DNA from 2 places in the Alteromonas sp. G4i13 genome. Region 2 is predicted to be linked to the other one. Evidence: predicted binding sites of a transcription regulator. Region 2 holds the regulator's gene; the other holds the start of a gene.
The links. The regulator FliA, encoded in region 2, starts transcription of late flagellar genes. The targets are predictions, from matches to a motif close to CTAAAGNTNNNNNNNNNNNNGCCGATA.
Positions count from the first base shown of each region.

Region 1: a site for FliA is predicted at 4,172-4,198, ahead of pomA (flagellar motor protein PomA). Genes of this name have one in related genera too.

Region 1 is NZ_JBHNYX010000023.1:67,744-79,177, forward strand. It holds gene thiL (thiamine-phosphate kinase) at 1-85, shown strand, start outside; gene ACFI6J_RS12775 (phosphatidylglycerophosphatase A family protein) at 127-627, shown strand; gene dxs (1-deoxy-D-xylulose-5-phosphate synthase) at 763-2,643, opposite strand; gene ACFI6J_RS12785 (farnesyl diphosphate synthase) at 2,676-3,566, opposite strand; gene xseB (exodeoxyribonuclease VII small subunit) at 3,596-3,838, opposite strand; gene pomA (flagellar motor protein PomA) at 4,249-5,010, shown strand; gene ACFI6J_RS12800 (flagellar motor protein MotB) at 5,010-5,939, shown strand; gene ACFI6J_RS12805 (class I SAM-dependent methyltransferase) at 6,026-7,282, opposite strand; gene ACFI6J_RS12810 (DUF1365 domain-containing protein) at 7,285-8,028, opposite strand; gene ACFI6J_RS12815 (NAD(P)/FAD-dependent oxidoreductase) at 8,025-9,290, opposite strand; gene ACFI6J_RS12820 (SDR family NAD(P)-dependent oxidoreductase) at 9,301-10,020, opposite strand; gene ACFI6J_RS12825 (nuclear transport factor 2 family protein) at 10,017-10,472, opposite strand; gene ACFI6J_RS12830 (LON peptidase substrate-binding domain-containing protein) at 10,729-11,304, shown strand; gene ACFI6J_RS12835 (sigma-70 family RNA polymerase sigma factor) at 11,423-11,434, shown strand, end outside.
Region 2 is NZ_JBHNYX010000001.1:185,253-196,686, forward strand. It holds gene flhA (flagellar biosynthesis protein FlhA) at 164-2,263, shown strand; gene flhF (flagellar biosynthesis protein FlhF) at 2,293-3,702, shown strand; gene ACFI6J_RS00880 (MinD/ParA family protein) at 3,708-4,574, shown strand; gene ACFI6J_RS00885 (RNA polymerase sigma factor FliA) at 4,571-5,302, shown strand; gene cheY (chemotaxis response regulator CheY) at 5,339-5,722, shown strand; gene ACFI6J_RS00895 (protein phosphatase CheZ) at 5,757-6,512, shown strand; gene ACFI6J_RS00900 (chemotaxis protein CheA) at 6,525-8,759, shown strand; gene ACFI6J_RS00905 (protein-glutamate methylesterase/protein-glutamine glutaminase) at 8,788-9,918, shown strand; gene ACFI6J_RS00910 (ParA family protein) at 9,947-10,711, shown strand; gene ACFI6J_RS00915 (chemotaxis protein CheW) at 10,719-11,434, shown strand, end outside.

The sequences.
Region 1 (11,434 bases), on a different contig from region 2:
CGGTCATAACGGCACACTTTCATTGCTCAAAGACAACGAAAAGTACACACCTGTTAACGTGTCAGGTTACGAGCACGCCTTTTAGGCGGCCTATTTGTCCGACAAAAGCAATAAAAAGGAAAAAGCATGCAGGCTGAGTTTCGCGCTAGAGTGAGTATGAAAAATCCCGTGCATTTTCTTGCACTAGGTTTTGGCAGTGGACTTATTCCTTTCATGCCGGGAACCTTTGGCTCACTTGCTGCGTTGCCCCTACTTATTGCCTGTAGCCAGATTTCCCTAATTTCCTTTATCGCGCTTACGCTGATATTCTCAGTTGTAGGCATTTACCTGTGTGGCAAGACTGCTGACGATATGCAGGTTCACGATCATGGCTCTATAGTGTGGGATGAAATAGCGGGCATGTTTGTGACCTTTCTGTTTGTACCTATTTCAGCGTCCTCTTTACTTGTAGGCTTTGTTCTATTCAGGCTTTTCGATATCTTGAAGCCTTGGCCAATAGGTATCATAGATAAGCGCTTACACGGCGGTACAGGCATTATGCTTGATGATCTTATCGCTGGCGCCATGGCATGCGGTTGTCTACATTTACTAATAGCGTTTTGGCCTGCCGCATTGGCTTTGTTTTAATTCATTACGAATATTCGCCGCCATTTTGTTAGACTTACCTCAAAGGAAAGCCAGTTGACGGTGAGCAAACTATTTACGAAAAAGCCCGCAAAATAGCGGGCTTTTTAATGTCTTAGTAATGATTTTAAAGCTTAATTAGTTAGCGCTTAAACTGCTAGCCGCCGCAATAATACCTTCAGCATCTAAGCCGTGCTCTTTGTACATTTCCTGCTGAGTGCCTTGCAATATAAAGCTATCAGGCAGCCCTAACATCTTCACCGCTTTTAATACGCCATTTTGCTGTAGGTGTTCAAGCACCGCACTGCCAGCTCCCCCCATAATACAGCCGTCTTCCAACGTAATAAGTGCACTGTGCTCACTGGCAGCTTTTAATACTGCGTCGCCGTCTAACGGCTTAATGAAACGCATGTCGATAACGGTAGCGTCAATCGCCTCTGCAGCTTCAAGCGCGTAGGGCAGTAGGCAGCCAAAGTTTAAAATGGCGATACTTTCAGACTTGCCTTTTGATGATTCTCGACACGTACGAGATTTACCAATCTCAAGCTCTGTCATAGCTTCGTCAGGCGTGACACCCATGCCAGCACCGCGAGGGTAACGAACAGCAGCTGGTTTTTGTAGCTTGTGACCCGTGTAGAGCATTTGACGACATTCATTTTCATCTGAAGGAGCCATAACCACCATATTCGGAATACAGCGAAGGAAAGCGATATCAAACGCCCCCTGGTGAGTAGGGCCATCTGCGCCAACAATACCGGCTCTATCAATGGCAAACAATACGGGTAAGTCTTGAATCGCCACATCGTGAATGAGCTGGTCGTAGGCGCGCTGCAGGAACGACGAATAAATAGCAACAACCGCATTCATACCGTCTTTGGCAAGGCCTGCGCCAAAGGTCACCGCGTGCTGTTCAGCAATCGCAACATCGAAATACTGCTCTGGAAAACGCTGAGAAAACTCAACCATGCCTGAACCTTCGCGCATGGCTGGCGTTACCGCCATTAGCTTAGGGTCTTGTGCCGCCATATCACACAGCCATTTCCCAAAGATTGCAGAGTAGGTAGGGGCTGAAGGCTTAGATTTTGGCAAAGCGTTGTCAGCCGGATTGAATTTTGGTACCGCGTGGAACTTGATAGGGTCTTCTTCAGCAACCGCGTAACCTTTACCTTTCTTGGTGACTACGTGAAGTAGCTGCGGGCCGTCAAACTTGCGCATATTGCGTAGCGTATCGACAACACCATTTACGTCGTGGCCATCGATAGGGCCAATGTAGTTAAAGCCAAGCTCTTCAAATATCGTGCCCGGGACAACCATGCCTTTAATGTGTTCTTCTGCACGGCTGGCAAACTCCTTAATAGGAGGTACATTGCTTAGCAGCTTTTTGCCGCCATCGCGTATAGAGTTGAAAAAGTTGCCTGTAAGCAAGCGAGCTAAGTGACTGTTCAACGCCCCTACGTTTTCAGAAATAGACATTTCGTTGTCGTTAAGTACAACTACCATGTCTTTCTTGATATCACCAGCGTGATTAAGGGCTTCAAACGCCATACCAGCGGTCATTGCACCGTCGCCAATTACCGCTACAACCTTTCTGTTTTTGCCTTCTTTTTCGGCAGCCACAGCCATGCCCAGCCCTGCACTAATCGATGTAGACGAATGACCAACTGCAAAGGTGTCGTAGTCGCTCTCAGGCGGCCATGGGAAAGGGTGCAGACCATTCTTTTGGCGAATGGTGCTCATGCGCTCTGCACGGCCTGTAAGGATTTTGTGCGGATAAGCTTGGTGACCTACATCCCACAGCAATCGATCGAAAGGGGTGTCGTACACATAGTGCAAAGCGACGGTCAGTTCCACTGTGCCTAAACCAGATGCAAAGTGCCCACTAGTTTGGCTTACGCTGTTAAGTAAGTACTCACGCAACTCATCGGCGAGCTCGCGTAATTTGTCTTGGGGCAACTGCCTCAATTTATCGGGTGTTTGCGCAAGCGCAAGCGTTGGGTAATGTTGGAGATCTAAACTCATGTACTTATTATCTTTTTCAACATGGCGCGTGGCTAATGGTCGCGTTTTACCAAAAGCTCGCTAAACGCAATTAAACTGTCAGTATTGTAGGGTAAACGCGCCAATGCTTGAAGTGCATTATCGTGAAGCATTTCTAATTCTTGTTTAGCGCCTGTAATACCAAGTTTGGCTGGAAAGGTATTTTTCCCTAACGCTTCGTCTGACCCCGCGGGCTTACCTAATTTTTCGCTACTGCCTTCCACATCTAAAATATCGTCTTGAACTTGGAAAGCTAGCCCAATATCCGCGGCATAAGCCATTAAGTCAATTTTAGTTTGAGGCAGTAAGCCTTCACTAACAATGGCGACCATTTCTACGCAGGCTTTTAACAATGCACCGGTTTTCAATCTATGCAGCTGTTTTAGTTCTTCTAGCGAGATGGTTTTGCCGGTGCTGGCTAAATCGATAGCTTGCCCACCGCACATACCTATGTAACCCGCACTTTTCGCAAGTACAGACAGTAACTGGCTACGCTTTGTTTCAGCATACGTGCTTAATGGCGCATCAGCTAACACTGTAAATGCAAGTGCCTGCAGCGCATCGCCAGCTAAAATAGCGGTAGCCTCATCAAAGGCGATATGGCAGGTTGGCATACCGCGGCGCAAGTCGTCGTCGTCCATGGCTGGTAAATCGTCGTGGACTAACGAGTAGGCGTGCACACATTCAATGGCCATACTAATAGCCATTTGGTCTTTTTTGGGCACGTCTAAGGTGTTACCTACTACTTGAACAAGTAGTGGCCGCATCCGTTTACCGCCAGCAAGTAAGGCGTGACGCATTGCGTCTTTCAAGCGCGGCGCGTAATCGGGTAATTCGTCAATTAATGTAAGAAGAGATGCATCAGTTTGCTGTTTAACTTGCTGATGCAAAGCAGAAAAATTCATAGATTGCCTGTTAGTTAAAAATGAACGATTTATGGCTGTTCACTTTCAGGAAGAGGATGGAGCGTTTCTTCGCCTTGTTCACTGAGCAGTATCTTTACTTTTTGCTCGGCGTTTTCAAGAGATTGTTGGCCTTGGCGGGAAAGTGCTATACCGCGCTCAAATTTTTCTAGTGCTTTATTAAGAGGCAGATCACCGCTTTCCATTTCGTTAACGATAGCTTCTAGTTCTGATAAAGTTTCTTCAAAAGACGCTGATGCTTTTTCTGTCGTCATAAAAACACTCAATATAGTGGCCAAAATACGTATACCGCGCACATTAACCGAGGGTTGCACAAGGGTCAAATGGTTTGTCCGTATATCGCCTATATCACAGTAACATAGCTTTTTTTTCATCCAGTTCAAAAGGCAACATACAAGCAAATTGTGCTATATTCGATGCAGGGTTCACTAACCTTTCAGAAGTAACCGTGTTATTTACTGTGAAGGAAAAAGTAAGGCGCTGAAAAAGCGCTAGGTATTTTAGTTTAGAAAAAAGACAAAGCTGCGCTTTTGCATAGAACCTACTTCATAATAAACAAATAAATGTGATATTTTTCAATAATGTCGTTTTAGTATTTCTATCTTTTGCCGATAGGGTATTTGTACACTAACAGCACTGACTGCGCATAAATGGGGAAGAGTGAGTGGATTTAGCAACCGTCATAGGTATGTTGGGCGCCATTGGTTTCATAGTGATGGCTATGATTCTGGGCGGCAGCTTGGGCATGTTCATCGACGTGCAATCAATACTTATTGTATTCGGGGGAACACTATTTGTTGTCCTATCTCAGTTTACGTTGGGTCAATTCTTCAGTGCGGGTAAAGTTGCTGGCAAAGCGTTCATGTTCAAAATTGAAACGCCTGAAGAGCTAATCGAGAAGATTGTTGAAATGGCAGATGCTGCACGTAAAGGCGGGTTTCTGGCATTAGAAGAAGCGGAAATTTCAAATGAGTTCATGCAAAAGGGTGTGGACATGCTGGTTGACGGTCACGACATTGAAGTGGTGAGAGAAACGTTAGCTAAAGATATTTCTATGACAACGGAAAGGCATGAGTTCGGCGCTTCTATATTTAAAGGAATGGGCGACGTAGCACCTGCGATGGGTATGATTGGTACTTTGATCGGTCTGGTTGCCATGCTTTCAAACATGGATGACCCTAAAGCTATCGGCCCTGCTATGGCGGTAGCGCTATTAACCACGCTGTACGGTGCCTTTTTTGCCAACGTCGTGTGTTTGCCAATTGCCTTTAAACTGGCGGTAAGAGCTGGAGAGGAGAAGTTAAACCAGAGTCTTGTTCTTGACGGTATTGTGGGTATTGCCGACGGCCAGAACCCACGTGTTATCGAAGGGGTATTAAAGAACTACCTTGCGGCGAGTAAACGCGGAAGCGCAGAGGAAGAGTAATGGCCGAAGAAGAATGCCCAAAATGTCCCCCCGAGGGACTTCCAGCCTGGATGGGAACCTTCGCAGACTTAATGTCATTGCTTATGTGCTTCTTTGTACTGCTACTTTCGTTTTCGGAAATGGACGTACTGAAGTTTAAACAAATTGCAGGCTCTATGAAGTTTGCCTTTGGTGTGCAAAATAAAATTGAAGTAAAAGATATTCCAAAGGGTACCAGTGTGATTGCAATGGAGTTTCGACCTGGCAAGCCTGACCCTACGCCTATTGAGTCCATTCAGCAGCAAACCAACGAAATGACCCAGCAAATGCTGGAATTTCAGGCTGGTAATGAGGATTCTGCCGGCGGAAGGCAGAAGCAGCGCGGCGAGCAGCGTGGCGGACAATCTCAACAAACTGCTACAGAATCGTCTTCATCGGCTGAACAAAGCACCGATCAGTCGCAAATGGCTGAACTGATGAAAAAAGTAGCGCAGCAATTAGAAAAACAAATTCTAGATGGTTCGGTGGAAATGGAATCGTTGGGTCAGCAGTTAACCATTCGAATCCGTGAAAACGGTTCCTTCTCGGCGGGCTCGGCCTTTTTGCAGCCCCAATTCCAACCGGTGTTGAGAAAAATAGGTACGCTGTTGGCGGATGTGCCTGGAGAAATCGAAATTTCAGGGCACAGTGACGGCCAGCATATTGCTAATGAACTCTATCGTTCTAATTGGGACTTGTCAGCGCAGCGCGCTGTCGCGGTCGCTGAAGCCATGCGTACCGCGCCAGGGTTTGACGAAAGTCGTATGTCGGTAGTGGGTAAGGCAGATACCGATCCAATTGTAGAAAATGCCACTACACCTTCAGACCGAGCGCAAAATCGCCGCGTTGAAATTAATATCAATCAGGGTAAGCCAATGCTGTCGAAGCCTATATCAGTTGTAGATGAGTAGTGCTTCGACCAAGAGTCAGCTTCAAACAAGAAAGCGGCGCCAAAAGGGCGCCGCTTTTTTGTCACTACTATCGATAATTAGCGTTGTTAAACACGAGCCAAATCAAGTCTGTAATGAGGCTTTGAAATCACAAGCTGAACGGTACTGATTGTTCTTTCTAAAAAACCACCTTCACAATATTTCAGGTAGTAGGTCCACATTCGCATAAAACGCTCGTCATAACCGTCGTTTAAAAGCTCATCTTTTGCAGAAATAAATGCTTCATACCAATGGTTCAATGTTTTCGCATAGTCAATCCCGATGTCGTGTAAGTCACGAATCATCATATTAGTATACTTTTTCAGGTGAGCGTTAAGCTGGTGCTGAGAAGGTAAAAATCCACCCGGAAAGATATATTTTTGAATAAAGTCGACACTATTTGAATAGCTGTCGTAACGTCTGTCATCAATGGTTATTGACTGAAGCAGCATTAGGCCGTCGTCTTTTAAAAGTGACGAGCATTTCTCAAAGAAATTTCCTAAAAATTGTTTGCCTACAGCTTCAATCATCTCGATAGACACGAGCTTATCGTACTTGCCTTCAAGTAGGCGATAGTCCTTTTTCAGCAAAGTGATTTTGCTTTCAAGTCCTTCCCGGGCAATCCATTCTTTTGCCCATGCATGCTGCTCTTCTGAAATGGTAGTGGTCGTTACGCGGCAACCATAATGCTTAGCAGCATAGACGGCTAGCCCGCCCCAGCCCGTGCCAATCTCTAGAAGATGATCGGTTTCGCTAAGCTGTAACTTGTCGCAAATGGCTTTGAGCTTGTAATTTTGTGCATCATTGAGAGTTGCATTCGGATCTGGGTATATGGCTGACGAATACATCATTGTTGGGTCAAGGAAGTGGGTATAAAGCTTATTACCCAGATCGTAATGCGCCTCGATATTTTTCTTGGCTTGGTCCTTTGTATTTCGACGTGCAAAGTGTTGAATCTTGTTGATGGGCATAGTCACCCATTTAAATTTATTCTCCCATTCGTCAAGGGTAGATAAATTCCTAGCAAACACTCTTACCACGGCTGTTACGTCGTCACTGTCCCATAACCCATCCATGAATGCTTCTCCGGCGCCCACACTTCCGCCAAGCAATAAGCGTCGATAGGCTTGTACATCCTTGATATTTACCGTTGCTCGCAAATCGCTTTCGTCTGTGCCGAAACGCGCAACGACATCGCCGTTTTCTTGAATGGTTAAACTGCCAAAAGGCAGTTGTTTTAAGCATTGTAGGAATAGAGTTCTACACGCTTTATCTACAAAGGAGACCTCTGAGGTGGTCAGTAGTAAAGATTCACCAAAAGACATTGTTATTGTTCCTGACTTTTTTCTGGGTGTGTATACAGTGGCGTTCGTTTAAGCAATAGTTTAAGCGCGTGCCAATAAATTCCAGCCACAGTTTTTATTGTCATACTGGGTATACGTTTAAGTGCCGCAGATAGATTCGCATTATCTAAAGTAAATTTAGTCAAATTAATCCCTGCACTGAACTCTTTGTCGCCTCTTACACAATCCATCGCAAGTGACAGTCTAGCCGACGGCTGCGATATCGACCATTTGTAGGTCATATCCATTGGATTAAACGGGGAAACATGAAAAGCTTTTGGCGTATCGTCTTGAGTATCTAGATTTACAAGGTAGTGATGACGCTCATTCCACGGCGTATTACTTACTTCGGCAAGCATATGTGTATACTTACCTTCGGTATTGCGTAGGTAATAGAAATTCACCGGGCTGAAATAAAGCCCCCACATACGCAGTTGTCCCAGCATAAAGACATCGCCTTGAAGCGTCTTCCCTCCGTTTAACTCTGTCATTCTGTCTATTACTGCCTGACCTAGAGGTAAAGAAGGATCACCTAAATAGTCTTCACGCTTGAAACGCACTCTAGCCTTATTGTATGCAGAGAAGCGTTTTAACGTACTGGACAAGGTTTCGAGTTCGTTGCTCTCAAGCTTTAGCCAAAATAAATAAATGTCATAGTCAAATTTATGCTGGGTAGGCTTAAACCGTTGGTGATAAACCTTACCCTTGTAGATGGCACTTTCTATCACAGGGCTTCACCAAAGCGAGAACAAACATCAAGTGCGCTAGTTACGCCGTCTTCATGAAAACCGTTATACCAGTAGGCTCCACAAAAATGTAAGTTGTCTACGCCACAAATTTCATTTCTTCTTGCCTGCGCGTTGACCATGCTGGCACTGTATTGCGGATGTGCGTACTGATAGCTTCGAAGAATACTCTTTTGGTCTATTTCCGCCGTATTATTTAGCGTTACACAGTAGGTGCTTTGTGCTTCAAGGCGTTGAAGAATATTCATGTTATAAGTGACAGAAGCGGGGCGGGCTTCCTCACTTGCGTCTTCTTTTAAGCTGTAATTCCAACTCGCCCAAGCTAATTTTCTTTTGGGCAACTGTGAAATATCTTTGTGCATCACCACGTCGTTTTCTGCGTAAGGGATATTTCCAAGGATATCTCGATGCAGCGAAGTCGGTGAGTGAATCATTTTTAACGCTTGGTCACTGTGGCACGCAAATACCACATGATCATACATCGCAGCGTTGCCTGAAGAGTCGGTAACCTGCCACTTATCATCGCTTTTCGCTACCGACAGAACGGCCGTCGATAGTTTTATCTTAGACTCAAATGGTGCGATTAAATGCGGAATGTATTGGCTTGACCCACCTTTAATTGTGTACCACTGAGGACGGTCGGTAATATTGAGCAAGCCATGGTTGTTGAAAAACTGCAAAAAGAACGTGAGTGGAAACTTTCTCGTTTGCTCTAAGCTGCTTGACCAAATTGCGGCGCACATAGGCAAAATATAATAACGTGCAAAGTCATCGCTTAGTTTTAATTCTCTAATGACGTCTTCTAACGTAAGTGAAGAAGTATCACGGTTTTCTGCGACCATCGCTTTACACGCTTTGTTAAACGTCAATATGTCTTTCACGATGCGCCAAAATTTAGGCCTCAGAATATTACGCCGCTGTGCAAATAAACTGTTTAAGTTATTGCCGTTGTATTCGAGGTTTGCCTTTTTACTCATTACAGAGAAGCTCATCTCTGTTGGTTGATACTCAACGTTTAACTGATTAATGAGCTTTATAAAATTAGGATAGGTCCAATCATTAAAAACGATAAAACCTGTATCGATATGGTGAGTTTCCCCGTTGTCGCTTATTTTCTTCGTTGCAGTATGACCACCTATATAGTCATTTGCTTCGTACACTGTGATGTCGTGCTGCCTATTTAGAAGGTGCGCGCAGGTCAAACCAGAAATACCTGTGCCAATGATGGCAATCTTATTGTTCATTCATCTTCTCTTATTGTTTTTCTCTCATTGCCAACGACAATCGCTTTTGCAGTGGGGTTGGCAGTATATGCATAAAGCGCAGAATAAAACCAAAGAACCGAGGGAAGAAAACTGTTTGTTTGTTGCCCTCTATTCCTTTAAGCATAGCGTCAGCGGCTTCTTCAGCGCTAATTTTCATTGGCATTTCAAAATCGTTTTTATCTGTGAGGGGCGTTTCTACAAATCCAGGAGACACCGCTTGCACTTTCACGCCTTTGTGGTGAAGGTCTACTTCTAATGATTTAGTAAAATAATGCAGGGCAGCTTTGCTCGCACCGTACGCTTGCGTTCGTGTGAAAGGGAGTAGGCGAGCCATGCTGTCAACAATCACAAGCTTGTCGCCTTGCTTAAGTCGTGGAAGAAGAGCGTCTACACAATGAACAACGCCAAAGAAATTAGGTTCGAATACGCGACGAAACATGTCTGGCTCGAAGTCGTCGATATCTACATATTCGCAGGTACCAGCGTTGAGTACAGCAATGTCAAATTTAACCGTTGCTAGCGCCCGTCGAGTATCGTTAAGATCAGTGACATCGAACTGGCATGCGCTGATATTATTGTACTTACTGAGCTCGTTGAGTGTGTCTTCATTTCGACCACAGGCAATCACTTGATAACCGCTGTTTGCAGCAGTTATTGCTAATGCTTTACCAATACCCGAAGTGGCGCCAGTAATTAGAATACTTTTCACTTTGCTAGCTTCCCTTTAATTTTTTTAACGACAAAACCTAGGATGGGTACGTGCTCATAGACCATTTCGCCCAAGTCGTAATAATCTTTGTGGTAAATAATGCTGTCATCGTTGACACCAAGTTGCGTGGTGCCATCTAGCGTAATTTGCTTATCACTATCTTTCAGCGTAAGGGTCATCGTCCAATTTGCGATATGGGTAACCTTTGAATGACTTGATGGATGCTCTTCTGTGCCATTGGGCGAGCAAGAAAAAATGTCCGCAATGTCGAACTTACAGCTTTCGGCTTGCGTCAATAAGTTGGAAAAATAGCGTTTTACTTCATCAATGCCATGGTGTGTAGTGATTGGGTCGATAAACAGTATGTCGTTGGCATAGATATGTTCTAGGTCGTCTGGAGAAATTTGACATATATCTGTGTAAATTTTACAAAAGCGTCCAATGACGTCCATGGCCTTTCCTTAACTCATAATTCAAAATCAGATTTGCATATCGGTAATGTCGACGCTTAAAAAAATTCGCGGTTATTTTCATGTTCAAATTGCAAGTCTCTGATATGAAATCTGTTAATGTTTTATTAAAAAACTAAATTACATTAATCGTCGTGCTAAAGATCATGTTTTTCCATTTATATGTGAAAAATTTTCCCATTCGATCCTAATTGTTCTCACTTGCGTAATTATTTTCGTGTTTTCGGAAGTGCTGAGTATGAGTGTAGAACGTTTTCCTTTATTTCCTTTATCTGCGCACCTTTTGCCGGAAGGTAGAATGGCATTGCGCATTTTTGAGCCACGATACGTGCGAATGGTTAAGCAGGCATGTGCTGAAAATAAAGGCTTTGTGATGTGTATGCTTAATGCTAACGGTGACAAAAATTTGAATGAGCATATTCATAAAATAGGTACTTATGCGCAGGTTGTTGACTTCGACATGCTCGATGATGGGTTGCTTGGCATAAAGGTTGCTGGTTCTCATTTAGTTGAGGTAAGTAGCATAGAAGTTGAAAAAGATGGTCTTCGTACCGGTAGTTGCAAGGTGTTAGAACCTTGGCAGTGCGATTTGGCTCCTCAACAAATAGCGCCTATGGACGAGCGACTTAAAGAAATATTTGGAAATTACGAAGAGTTGGCATCGCTTTATGAATCACCAAAGTTTGATTGCCCTAATTGGGTATTAAATCGGTGGTTAGAATTATTGCCAGTAGACGGCTCGCAAAAACAGCACTTTTTAGCGCAAAGAGAATGCACCAGTTTACTGAACTATCTCTCTGCACTAATCGCTTAGTCGTTGAGTCGGATAAAGACATTACAAATTCGTAATCCAATATTAGCGATTTTCGCAAACGATTTAAGTCATAACGCCGTAGAATGATACAACCAAAACGGAAAAGCGGACGAATCTTATGTTAGTTGGA
Region 2 (11,434 bases):
AAATCTTAATCGCTCTATACAAGTCACTGTAGACAGTAATCACGCATGATTACAGCTCAGATTTGGATAACTTTTGCGTAAAACACAAAGCTGGCACGTTAGTTGAAAACTCACTAGAAGATTCACATAAAGCGTCAATTTTCTGATAGAGAGACACCAAGCCATGCAGTTATCCGGTTATCTTCAGCGATTCGATAAAAATCAGCTGCAAAATTTTACCAGTGGTTTAGGCGCACCCATCGTCCTTTTGGCAATTATGGGCATGGTTATATTGCCTATGCCGCCATTCTTACTGGACGTGCTGTTTAGCTTTAATATTGCGTTGTCGCTAGTCATTATCTTGGTGGCTGTACTTACCCAGCGTCCAGTAGATTTCGGCATTTTCCCCTTGGTGTTACTTATCGCTACCGTTTTGAGACTAGCGCTTAACGTGGCTTCTACTCGCGTTGTTTTACTTTACGGACATGAAGGCGGCGATGCAGCAGGTAAAGTTATCGAAGCCTTCGGTGAGGTCGTGATTGGTGGTAACTACGCCGTAGGTATTGTTGTTTTCGCCATTCTTCTTATTATCAACTTCAAAGTTGTAACCGCAGGCGCAGGACGTATTTCAGAAGTAAGCGCTCGCTTTACGTTAGATGCTATGCCCGGTAAGCAAATGGCCATAGATGCTGATTTAAATGCAGGGTATATAGATCAAGACCAAGCACGTAAACGCCGTGAAGAGATTACCGCAGAAGCGGATTTTTACGGGTCGATGGACGGTGCGTCAAAATTTGTAAAGGGTGATGCGGTCGCAGGCCTTTTCATCATGCTGATTAATATTGTCGGTGGTCTTTTTATTGGCATGATTCAGCACGGGCTTTCATTCGGTAACGCTATAGAAATCTACACCATATTGACCATCGGTGATGGTTTGGTGGCGCAAATTCCTTCATTGTTACTTTCGGTCGCTACAGCCATTATCGTTACTCGTGAAAACGAGACCCAGGAAATGGGCAAAGAAATCCGCGGTCAGCTTGGTAATAATCAAGCCCTCTATATAGCCTCGGGGGTTCTATTTGTGATGGGTATCATTCCTGGGATGCCTCATATCGCATTCTTAGGGTTCTCATTCTTGATTGCAGGCTTTGCTTACTGGCAGTCGGTCCAAGAAAAGAGAAAGGCCGCAGAGCCCAAAGTGCCAGACAATGTGGTAAAAGATGAATCGGTTGCGCCTGAAGTGAAAGAGCTTGGCTGGGATGATGTTCAGCAGGTAGATACCATCGGATTGGAAGTGGGCTATCGCTTAATTCCTCTTGTCGATAAATCCCAAGGTGGCGAGTTGTTGACGCGCATTAAAGGCGTACGTAAGAAACTATCGCAAGAACTGGGTTTCCTTATTCCGCCTGTCCACATTCGCGATAACTTGGATTTAGAGCCCAACACTTACACCATCGCTATGCTAGGCGTAACGATAGGCGATTCCATCATCAGTCACGATGAAGAACTTGCTATTAATCCAGGGCAAGTGTTCGGTAAATTAGAAGGGCGTGCCACTAAAGACCCCGCGTTCGGCTTGGACGCAGTATGGATTAAGCCCAATAAACGGGAGCATGCACAAACCCTTGGGTACACAGTAGTAGACGCTGCGACCGTTGTAGCGACCCATTTAAGCCAATTACTCTCTAACAATGCATATCAATTATTAGGGCACGAGGAAGCGCAACAACTTCTTGATATGCTTGCCAAGCAGCATCCGAAACTGGTTGAAGGATTAGTACCAGACATTCTTCCGCTAAGCACCGTCGTGAAAGTACTGCAAACCTTATTGTTTGAAGGCGTGCCTATTCGCGATATGCGTACAATCGTTCAAACACTCAGTGAGTACGGCACGCGCAGCCAAGACCCCGATGTTTTAGTGTCTGCAGTGCGTATTGCCCTTAAACGTTTAATTGTCCAAGAAATTACTCAAGGTGCAAAAGAGATACCTGTCATAACCTTGGCGCCAGAGTTGGAACAGATGTTGCACCAGTCACTTCAAGCAGGTGGCGAAGATGGCGCTGGCATAGAACCAGGTCTGGCAGACAAGCTGCAAAAATCATTGCAGCAAGCCAGTCAGCAGCAAGAGTTAGAAGGAGAGCCTGCAGTACTCCTTACCTCAGGCATGCTACGACCCGTTCTGTCTCGCTTCTTAAAATATTCGGTTGTTGGGCTTCATGTTCTGTCTTACCAAGAAGTGCCTGACGACAAACAAATAAAAATAGTCAGTTCGGTCGGTCAATAATCTGACACTGGGTGATTGGAGAGGTTGCAATGAAAATTAGACGTTTCTTCGGCAAAGATATGCGTGAGGCGTTAAGCCAAGTTAAAGCTGAATTGGGCAGTGACGCTGTGATCATGTCAAATCGCAAAGTCGCTGACGGTATTGAGCTTGTCGCAGCCTACGACAAAGAACCTGAAGCGAAGTTGTTTACGCCGAAAGCGTCTCCACAAGCAGCTGCAAAAACACCTGGCCAAAAGGCAGTGCCTAGCTTGAGCGAAATCATTGGTGACGACGGTCCTGATAGCCTTAAAGCACTGCTAGAAAAGCAGCACGGTGGAAATAATGGCGTAGCGAGTCCCGCGCAACCTAACCAACCAATGACAGCAAATGCTAAGCACGCCAATGAAATTGCTTCGCACTTAGACTTCTCAGAAGCCTTTATTGACGACGTAGAAGCCCAGCAGTCTTCTCATGAACCAGTTCGTCAGAACGCTTTCCCAGAGCATCAAGCGTCGAGTATGGATGATACCGCTGTGACGCAGTCAGCGGAGCTTGCGCAAATCAAGGAAGAGCTAGCGTCTCTTCGCGATGTATTGCAATATCAAGTGGCCGACTTGATGGAAGCTAAAAACAAACGTCAAAAACCTGTTCATCAATATCTAATCACCCGTTTAACCGATATGGGGTTAAGCAACGCGTTAGCGAAACAGCTTATTAGCTATACGCCGTCACATTACAACGAACGAGATGCATGGGTATATCTTCTTAACCTATTGGCTAATCGCATAAATGTGACAGGAAACGATATACTTAGCGCACAAGGTGCTGTTGCATTAGTAGGACCAACAGGTACCGGTAAAACAACTACCGTTGCGAAACTTGCTGCCCGCTATGCGCAAAAATACGGTGCAGAGTCGGTTGCGATGATTACCATCGATACGTATAGAATTGCCGCCTATGAGCAGCTAGCGACATACGGAAAGATTATTGGCTGCACGGTGAGAAAAGCGCAGACTAGTGAAGAACTTGCGGATTTATTATTCCAACTTCGTCATAAGCGACTAGTATTGATTGATACGGCTGGATTTAGTCAAAGAGATAGTCGATTAATTAAACAAATTAAGCAGTTTGATAACGGACAAATGCCAAATGTTAAAAAATATTTGGTAGCGCAAGCAAATACGCAATATCCTGCTTTGCAGAGAATCATTCAAGCGTATGATGATATTGAACTAAGTGGCTGTATTTTCACAAAGTTAGATGAGTGCTACTCTTTAGGAGAGGTGCTTAGTGCAGCGGTTGAATACCAATTACCGGTTAGTTATGTCACCGATGGTCAAAAAGTACCTGAAGACATTAAGATTGCAGAAGCGAAATCTTTGGTTTCCGCTGCTGCAAAGCTTTATAAAAAGTACGGTTTGAATCATACTAGTGGTAACAACGCAATTAAAACAGCATAAGCAGTATGATTGACGACCAAGCGAGTAGCTTAAGAAAAATGAAGCAATCACGGTTAATCAAAGTAATCGCCGTCACCGGTGGCAAAGGTGGCGTAGGTAAAACAAACATTACATTGAACACCGCTATCGCCATGGCGAAGCAAGGTAAACGTGTAATGGTTCTCGATGCGGACCTCGGTCTTGCTAACGTAGACGTTATGTTAGGTTTGCGTGTTGAGAAAAACTTATCCCACGTGCTTTCCGGCGAATGTACACTTGATGAAGTATTAGTGACCGGTCCGCACGGAATAAAGATTGCCCCTGCCACATCAGGCACGCAGTCGATGGCAGAATTGTCGCCAACGCAACACGCTGGCCTAATTCGTGCCTTTAGTGAGCTGCGCTCGCAAATTGACGTGCTTATCGTTGATACAGCGGCAGGTATTTCAGACATGGTGTTGAGCTTTTCAAAAGCCTCACAAGACATCATGGTCGTTGTGTGTGACGAGCCTACTTCATTGACAGATGCGTATGCATTGATAAAAATTCTGAATAGAGAGCACGGTGTTTTCCGCTTCAAAGTTGTGGCTAATATGGTGCGCGACGTGCGAGAAGGCCAAGAGCTATTTAGTAAATTGAGCAAAGTGACAGGGCGTTTTTTAGATGTTGCACTAGAATTAGTGGCGACAGTACCGTTTGACGAGAACATTCGTAAAGCAGTGCGTAAACAAACAGCCATTGTCGATGCTTACCCAGGTTCACCGGCAGCCGTTGCAATAACACAGTTGGCGAGTAAAGCCTTAACATGGCCTATTCCAGCGCAGCCAGGTGGCCATTTAGAGTTTTTCATTGAACAATTAGTTGCAGAAAAAGCCGTAGGAAGTCAGCGTTGAACAGCAAGGCAGCCGCTTATCAACAACAAACCGATAAAGCGCAGTTAGTCGAAAGACATGCGCCATTGGTTAAGCGTATAGCGCATCACTTGATAGCGCGATTGCCGGCTAGTGTTCTTGTAGACGATTTAATTCAATCAGGCATGATTGGATTATTAGAAGCCGCGCGAAACTTTGATGGTTCAAAAGGAGCCAGCTTTGAAACGTTTGCCGGTATTCGCATTCGCGGTGCTATGCTAGATGAAATTCGCAAAGGGGATTGGACACCGCGTTCAGTCCACCGAAATGGTCGAGCGATCACTGAAGCAATTTCGCAAGTAGAAAGCGAAACAGGCCGCGATGCTAGAGATTCTGATATTGCTGATAAGCTTAATGTAAGCTTGCAGGACTATCACCAAATGCTTAATGAAGTAAATGCCGGAAAGCTGGTAGGTATTGAAGATTTAGGTGTGTCAGAAGATGTTATTTCGACAGAGCAAAATCGAGGTAGCGACGCACCACTGGAAGATTTGATGCAAGGCGCTTTCCAAAAAGCGCTTGCCCATGCAATTACGACATTACCTGAAAGAGAAGCGATTGTACTTTCGCTGTATTATGATGAAGAGCTGAACCTAAGAGAAATTGGTGAGGTTCTTGATGTAAGTGAATCGAGAGTCAGTCAAATTCACAGTCAGGCCATGTTAAAACTCAAATCACGAATGAAGTCGTGGCAAGCTGACGAAGAATAGAAATTAATAACAATTAACCCCTCACTGGAGGCTATTTTGGACAAAAGCATGAAAATTCTCGTGGTCGATGATTTTTCTACCATGAGACGTATCATCAAAAACCTACTTAAAGATTTGGGTTTTTCCAACATCCAGGAAGCGGATGACGGAAGTACTGCATTGCCTATGTTGCAGCAAGGTGATTTCGATTTCGTAGTTACCGATTGGAACATGCCTGGAATGCAGGGTATTGACTTGCTTCGCGCGATTAGAGCCGATGACAAGCTCAAGCACCTACCAGTACTCATGGTTACTGCTGAAGCGAAGAAAGAGCAAATTGTTGCCGCTGCGCAAGCAGGTGTTAATGGCTACGTTGTTAAGCCGTTCACTGCAGCAACACTTAAAGAAAAATTAGATAAAATATTCGAACGTTTAGGTTGATCCAGACGCTCACCAGAGAAATGAGGTTTACTGGATGTCAACGAATGTAAACGTTCCAATTTCGTTGGAAGAAGCAAAACAGCTTGTCACCTACCTTGAAGAGGGTGACAACGCTTCAGCCAATGCCCTATTAGAAGCGGCCTCAATGAAAGAAAACGTTGAGTTATTTGCCGAAGTAGGGAAACTGACGCGTCAGCTCCATGACGCGCTGAATAATTTCCAAATAGACGACCGCATTAAAAATCTCGCGACCGATGATATTCCCGATGCACAATCCCGCCTAACCTACGTAATTGAAGAAACTGAAAAAGCTGCTAATACTACTATGGATGCCGTTGAAGCGAGCATGCCTATAGCTGAAATGCTGTCGGCGCGCATCGAAAAGGTTATGCCTGAGTGGAAGAAGCTGATGAATCGCCAAATAGAGTTGGGTGAATTCAAGGCTTTATGCGCAGACTTAGACGAATTGTTGGAAGAAGGTTCGGCACAGTCAGCTAAACTTACACAGTTACTTACAGAAGTATTGATGGCTCAAGGTTATCAAGACTTAACTGGTCAGGTTATTCGCCGCGTTATCGACTTGGTTAAAGAAGTGGAAGACAGCTTAGTTAACATGCTTACCATGTTTGGTGAACGCGACGGTGCAGAACAAACTAAACCATCCAGCGTTAAGGCCGATAAGGTTGATGGTGTAGAGGCAGAAGGCCCTATCATTGATGCCGATAAGCGCGACGACGTCGTGTCAGGCCAAGATGATGTAGATGATCTTCTGTCTAGCTTAGGTTTTTAGGGGAGCGGGCGCATGTCGTTTGATGTTGACGAGGATATATTACAGGACTTTCTAGTTGAGGCTGGAGAGATACTTGAACAATTACAAGAACAGCTCGTTGATCTTGAGAACAATCCTGAAGATGCGGATTTGCTGAATGCAATTTTCCGTGGTTATCACACAGTTAAAGGGGGAGCAGGGTTCCTGTCTCTTACTGAGTTAGTAGAAATTTGTCACGGAGCGGAAAACGTCTTTGACGTAATGCGTAACGGTCAACGAACACTAACCCCTGAACTGATGGATATTATTCTGCAAGCCACAGATGTGGTGGTTGAAATGTTTGAACGAGTGAAAGCTCGGGATCCATTAGAGCCAGCAGATGCACACCTAGTCGACTTGTTACACAAACTAAGTCGCCCGGAATCTCCAGATGAGAATATTTTTGGTGAACAAAGCGCGCCGGCGTCAGAACCTGAGCCCGCGATTGAAGAGCCAGAATTAGTTGTTGAAGAGCCTACTGCACAGGCACCAAGTTCTGGTGATAGCGGCGGTATTGACGAAATCACTGAAGATGAGTTTGAAGCGCTGCTTGATGAGCTTCATGGCTCTGGGGCACCAGGACAGTCCTCAGCGGCTAAAAGCGAACCTGCAAAGGCTGCTGCACCTGCTGCCGCTAGTGATAACGACGATATCACCGACGAAGAATTTGAAGCGTTGCTTGATGATTTACACGGCAAAGGCAAGTTTGGTGGTGAAGAAGCTGCGCCAACGGCAAATACACCAGCTCCAGCACCAGTTACGCCGAGTTCAGCTGGTGATGAAGAAATCACCGATGACGAATTTGAAGCACTGCTTGACCAACTACATGGCTCAGGGCAAGGGCCTACCAAGCAGGGAGCCGTTTCAAAGGCGCCAGAGCCTCCTGTAGATAAGGCAGCAACAGAAGCGGTTCAAAAAGCGAAACAAGCAGCGCCAGCTGCGCCAAAATCGACGCCTGCTCCTAGCGCCGCAGCGCCAGCTAAAGCAAGCGCACCTGCTGCACCAAAAGCAGCGCCTAAAAAAGATGAGAAGAAGGCGGCACCAGCTGCGCCTCCTGCTGAGACTACAGTACGTGTAGATACCAAGCGCCTTGACCAAATTATGAACATGGTGGGTGAACTCGTACTAGTGAGAAACAGGCTAATAAGCTTGGGTATCAACAGTAACGACGAAAGCATGTCCAAAGCCATTGCCAACTTAGATGTGGTAACGGGCGACTTGCAAGGTGCGGTAATGAAAACCCGCATGCAACCTATCAAGAAGGTGTTTGGTCGTTTCCCTCGCGTTGTTCGAGACCTCGCTAGAAGCTTGAAAAAAGAAATAACCCTTGAGCTTGTGGGTGAGGAAACTGATTTAGACAAAAACCTGGTTGAAGCACTGGCCGATCCACTTGTGCATTTGGTGAGAAACTCCGTCGACCATGGTATTGAAATGCCTGATGACCGTGCTGCAGCGGGTAAACCGCGCATGGGTACGGTTCAGCTATCGGCATCTCAAGAAGGCGATCATATTCTTCTAACCATCGAAGATGATGGTAAAGGAATGGATCCTGAAAAGCTTAAAGAAATTGCTATTAGTCGCGGTGTACTAGACGCAGACGCAGCTGCACGGATGTCGGATGTTGAAGCGTTTAACTTGATATTCGCGCCAGGGTTCTCAACCAAAACAGAAATTAGTGATATTTCTGGTCGCGGTGTGGGCATGGACGTGGTTAAGACTAAAATTAACCAACTTAACGGCACCGTGAACATAGATTCACAGCTAGGAAAAGGCACGCGACTGGATATCAAAGTTCCGCTAACGCTAGCCATTCTTCCGACGCTAATGATTGTTGTAGGAAAACAAACCTTTGCGTTACCATTAGGTGCGGTGAACGAAATAATAAATATGGACATCAAAAAGACCAACACGGTCGATGGCCAGCTAACAATGATAGTTCGTTCAAAAGCAATTCCGTTGTTCTTCCTTGGTGAATGGTTGATTCGAGGTCCCAAAAACATCGATAGAGAAAAGGGACACGTTGTTGTAGTGCAAATTGGTACACAACAAGTAGGATTCGTAGTAGACGCGCTAATAGGCCAAGAAGAAGTGGTTATTAAACCTCTTGATGCATTATTGCAAGGCACGCCTGGTATGGCGGGAGCCACGATTACATCAGACGGTGGAATTGCACTAATTTTAGATATTCCGAGCCTGCTTAAACGGTATGCGCGTAAACCCATCAATTAAGGCGATGAATTAACAGGAATAATAATCCATGGTCTTTAAAGTCCTTGTCGTGGACGACTCGACTTTTTATCGTCGTCGAGTAAAAGAAATACTCGATGGCGATAGGGAACTTGAAGTTGTTGGGGAAGCGAGAAATGGGCGCGATGCACTTGAAAAAGCAGAAGCGCTTAAGCCGGATGTGATAACGATGGATGTTGAAATGCCTGTCATGGACGGCATTTCAGCTGTAAAGGCCATAATGGACAAACGGCCTACACCTATTCTTATGTTTTCTTCGCTTACGCATCATGGTGCGCAAGCGACATTAGATGCGTTAGAAGCGGGCGCGCTCGATTTCTTACCGAAGAAATTTGAAGATATCGCGCAGGACAGAAAAGACGCATCGCGCTTGTTGTGTACAAAAGTACGCTTAATAGCGCGTCGTGGTATTGGTCTTAAGCGTCCGTCGTTTCGCTCTACAGAGGCAAGAAAGCTTCCTGATAATGCGCCAAAGCAGGCGTTCTTTAAAACATCAGGGTTGCTATCAGGGCATAAAGACGCAGCCAAACAACCAACCGTTTCGTCTGTAAGAGCGACGGGAAAGCACTACAAGTGTTTGGCAATAGGGGCTTCTACAGGCGGGCCTGTGGCGCTTCAAAAAGTGCTGTCTCCTTTACCTGCAGAGTTTCCATACCCCATTTTGCTTGTACAACACATGCCTGGAACATTTACTACGGCATTTGCACAGCGTTTAGACACAAACTGTAAGATTAGAGTAAAAGAAGCCGAGCACGGCGACATTCTAAAACCAGGTCATGCGTATCTTGCTCCCGGTGGGAAGCAAATGTTGCTAGAAACCATAGGTGCGAATAAACGCATTGCCATTGTTGATGCAAGTGCGAGTGACAAGGTGAATTATAAGCCCAGTGTTGATCTCACTTTCAGTTCTCTGGCTAAAGCTTATGGTGGGGATGTATTAGGAATTATATTGACGGGTATGGGGGCTGACGGCAGAGAAGGATGCCGAATGCTCAAGGAAAAAGGCGCAACGATTTGGGCTCAAGACCAAGATTCCTGTGTTGTGTATGGTATGCCTCAAGCTGTAGCCGTTGCCAATATATCCAGTAAAAATATAAACATTGATGATATGAGCAGTTGCGTTCAAACCGAAATGCGATAGCAGTTTGAACAGTAATGGAACAGCAAATATGAAAGTGTGGACAGTAGCGAATCAGAAAGGTGGTGTAGGAAAGACTACCACTACGGTGAGCCTTGGCGGCTTGCTTGCACAGCAAGGCAAGCGAGTGCTGATGATTGATACTGATCCACATGCATCGCTGAGTTATTACTTCGGTATCGATGCAGAAGCGTCAAGTCATTCAGTTTACGATATTTTTATTAAGTCTAATGACATTACGGCCGATAATGTTATGGATTGTCTTTGCCCGACAAAGTTAGACAACTTATATGTGCTTCCTGCAACAATGGCGCTCGCGACCTTAGATAGAACGATGGGTAGCGAACAAGGTATGGGCTTAGTCCTAAAAAAAGCGTTGGCAAAAATCGCAGGGGAATTCGATGTTGCTATCATCGATTGCCCTCCAGTGCTTGGGGTGCTGATGGTTAACGCTCTTGCAGCGTGTGACAAGGTTATTGTGCCTACCCAAACGGAGTATCTGGCGCTTAAAGGGCTAGACAGAATGATTCGTACCATGGAAATTATGGGACGTTCGTTGGACAAATCCTTTGATACTGTGATTATTCCAACTATGTTTGATAAGCGCACTAACGCGGCGCTTGCATCGCGAAAGCGCTTAATGAATGACTATGGTGAGCGCGTGTGGGAAGGGGTTATTCCCGTCGACACGCACTTCAGGGATGCAAGTTTAGTACAGCTTCCCATTTCCGCAGCGTACCCCAAAACACGTGGTGTGTCTGCGTACAAGAAACTATTAGCGGTATTGGAGAAATAACGAGAACATGAGCAAGCAATCGCCTTTTGCCCGTGAAGAAGTGATGGAGGCATACCTTGATAGTCTCCTCAAAGAGCCAGAAGCACCGGAAGATGTGACTGCGCGCACGGCAAAATTGCTCGAGCAGGCTTCTCAGCAGATGGCTGAAACGGCACTTGCTTCTACCGCCAATGAAAGTGAGCCGCAATCAAATGAACAAGAAGCGATAGCGGAAAAGGTTACATCGTTAATTGAAACGCAAAAAGCAGAGACAATTGAAGATGAACAGCAACAGTCTCACGCAGAAACTTTAGTAGAAAATGAACAAGAAGCTGCGTTAAACCGCGCTGAAAAAACAAAAGTTCCACTAAAGGATACTCTCGGTTTTCGCTTTCAGGCGCTATTCTTTGAGGTTGCAGGGTTAACACTTGCGGTGCCTTTGACGTCGCTAGGTGGGATCCACCAAATTGAGAAGATTGGCCCTTTATTTGGAAAACCTGATTGGTTTATGGGTGTAATGTTGCACAGAGAGTCTAAACTAAGTGTTGTTGACTCTGCAAAATGGGTAATGCCAGAAAAATATGACGAAAACCTCGCACAATCGCTTAACTACCGATATCTTATAATGTTAGGGGAAAGTGCGTGGGGTCTGGCTAGTGAAAAGCTAGTCAATACGGTCAATTTGACTACCGATGATGTTAAATGGCGCGAGTCCACAGGTAAGCGTCCCTGGTTAGCAGGGAT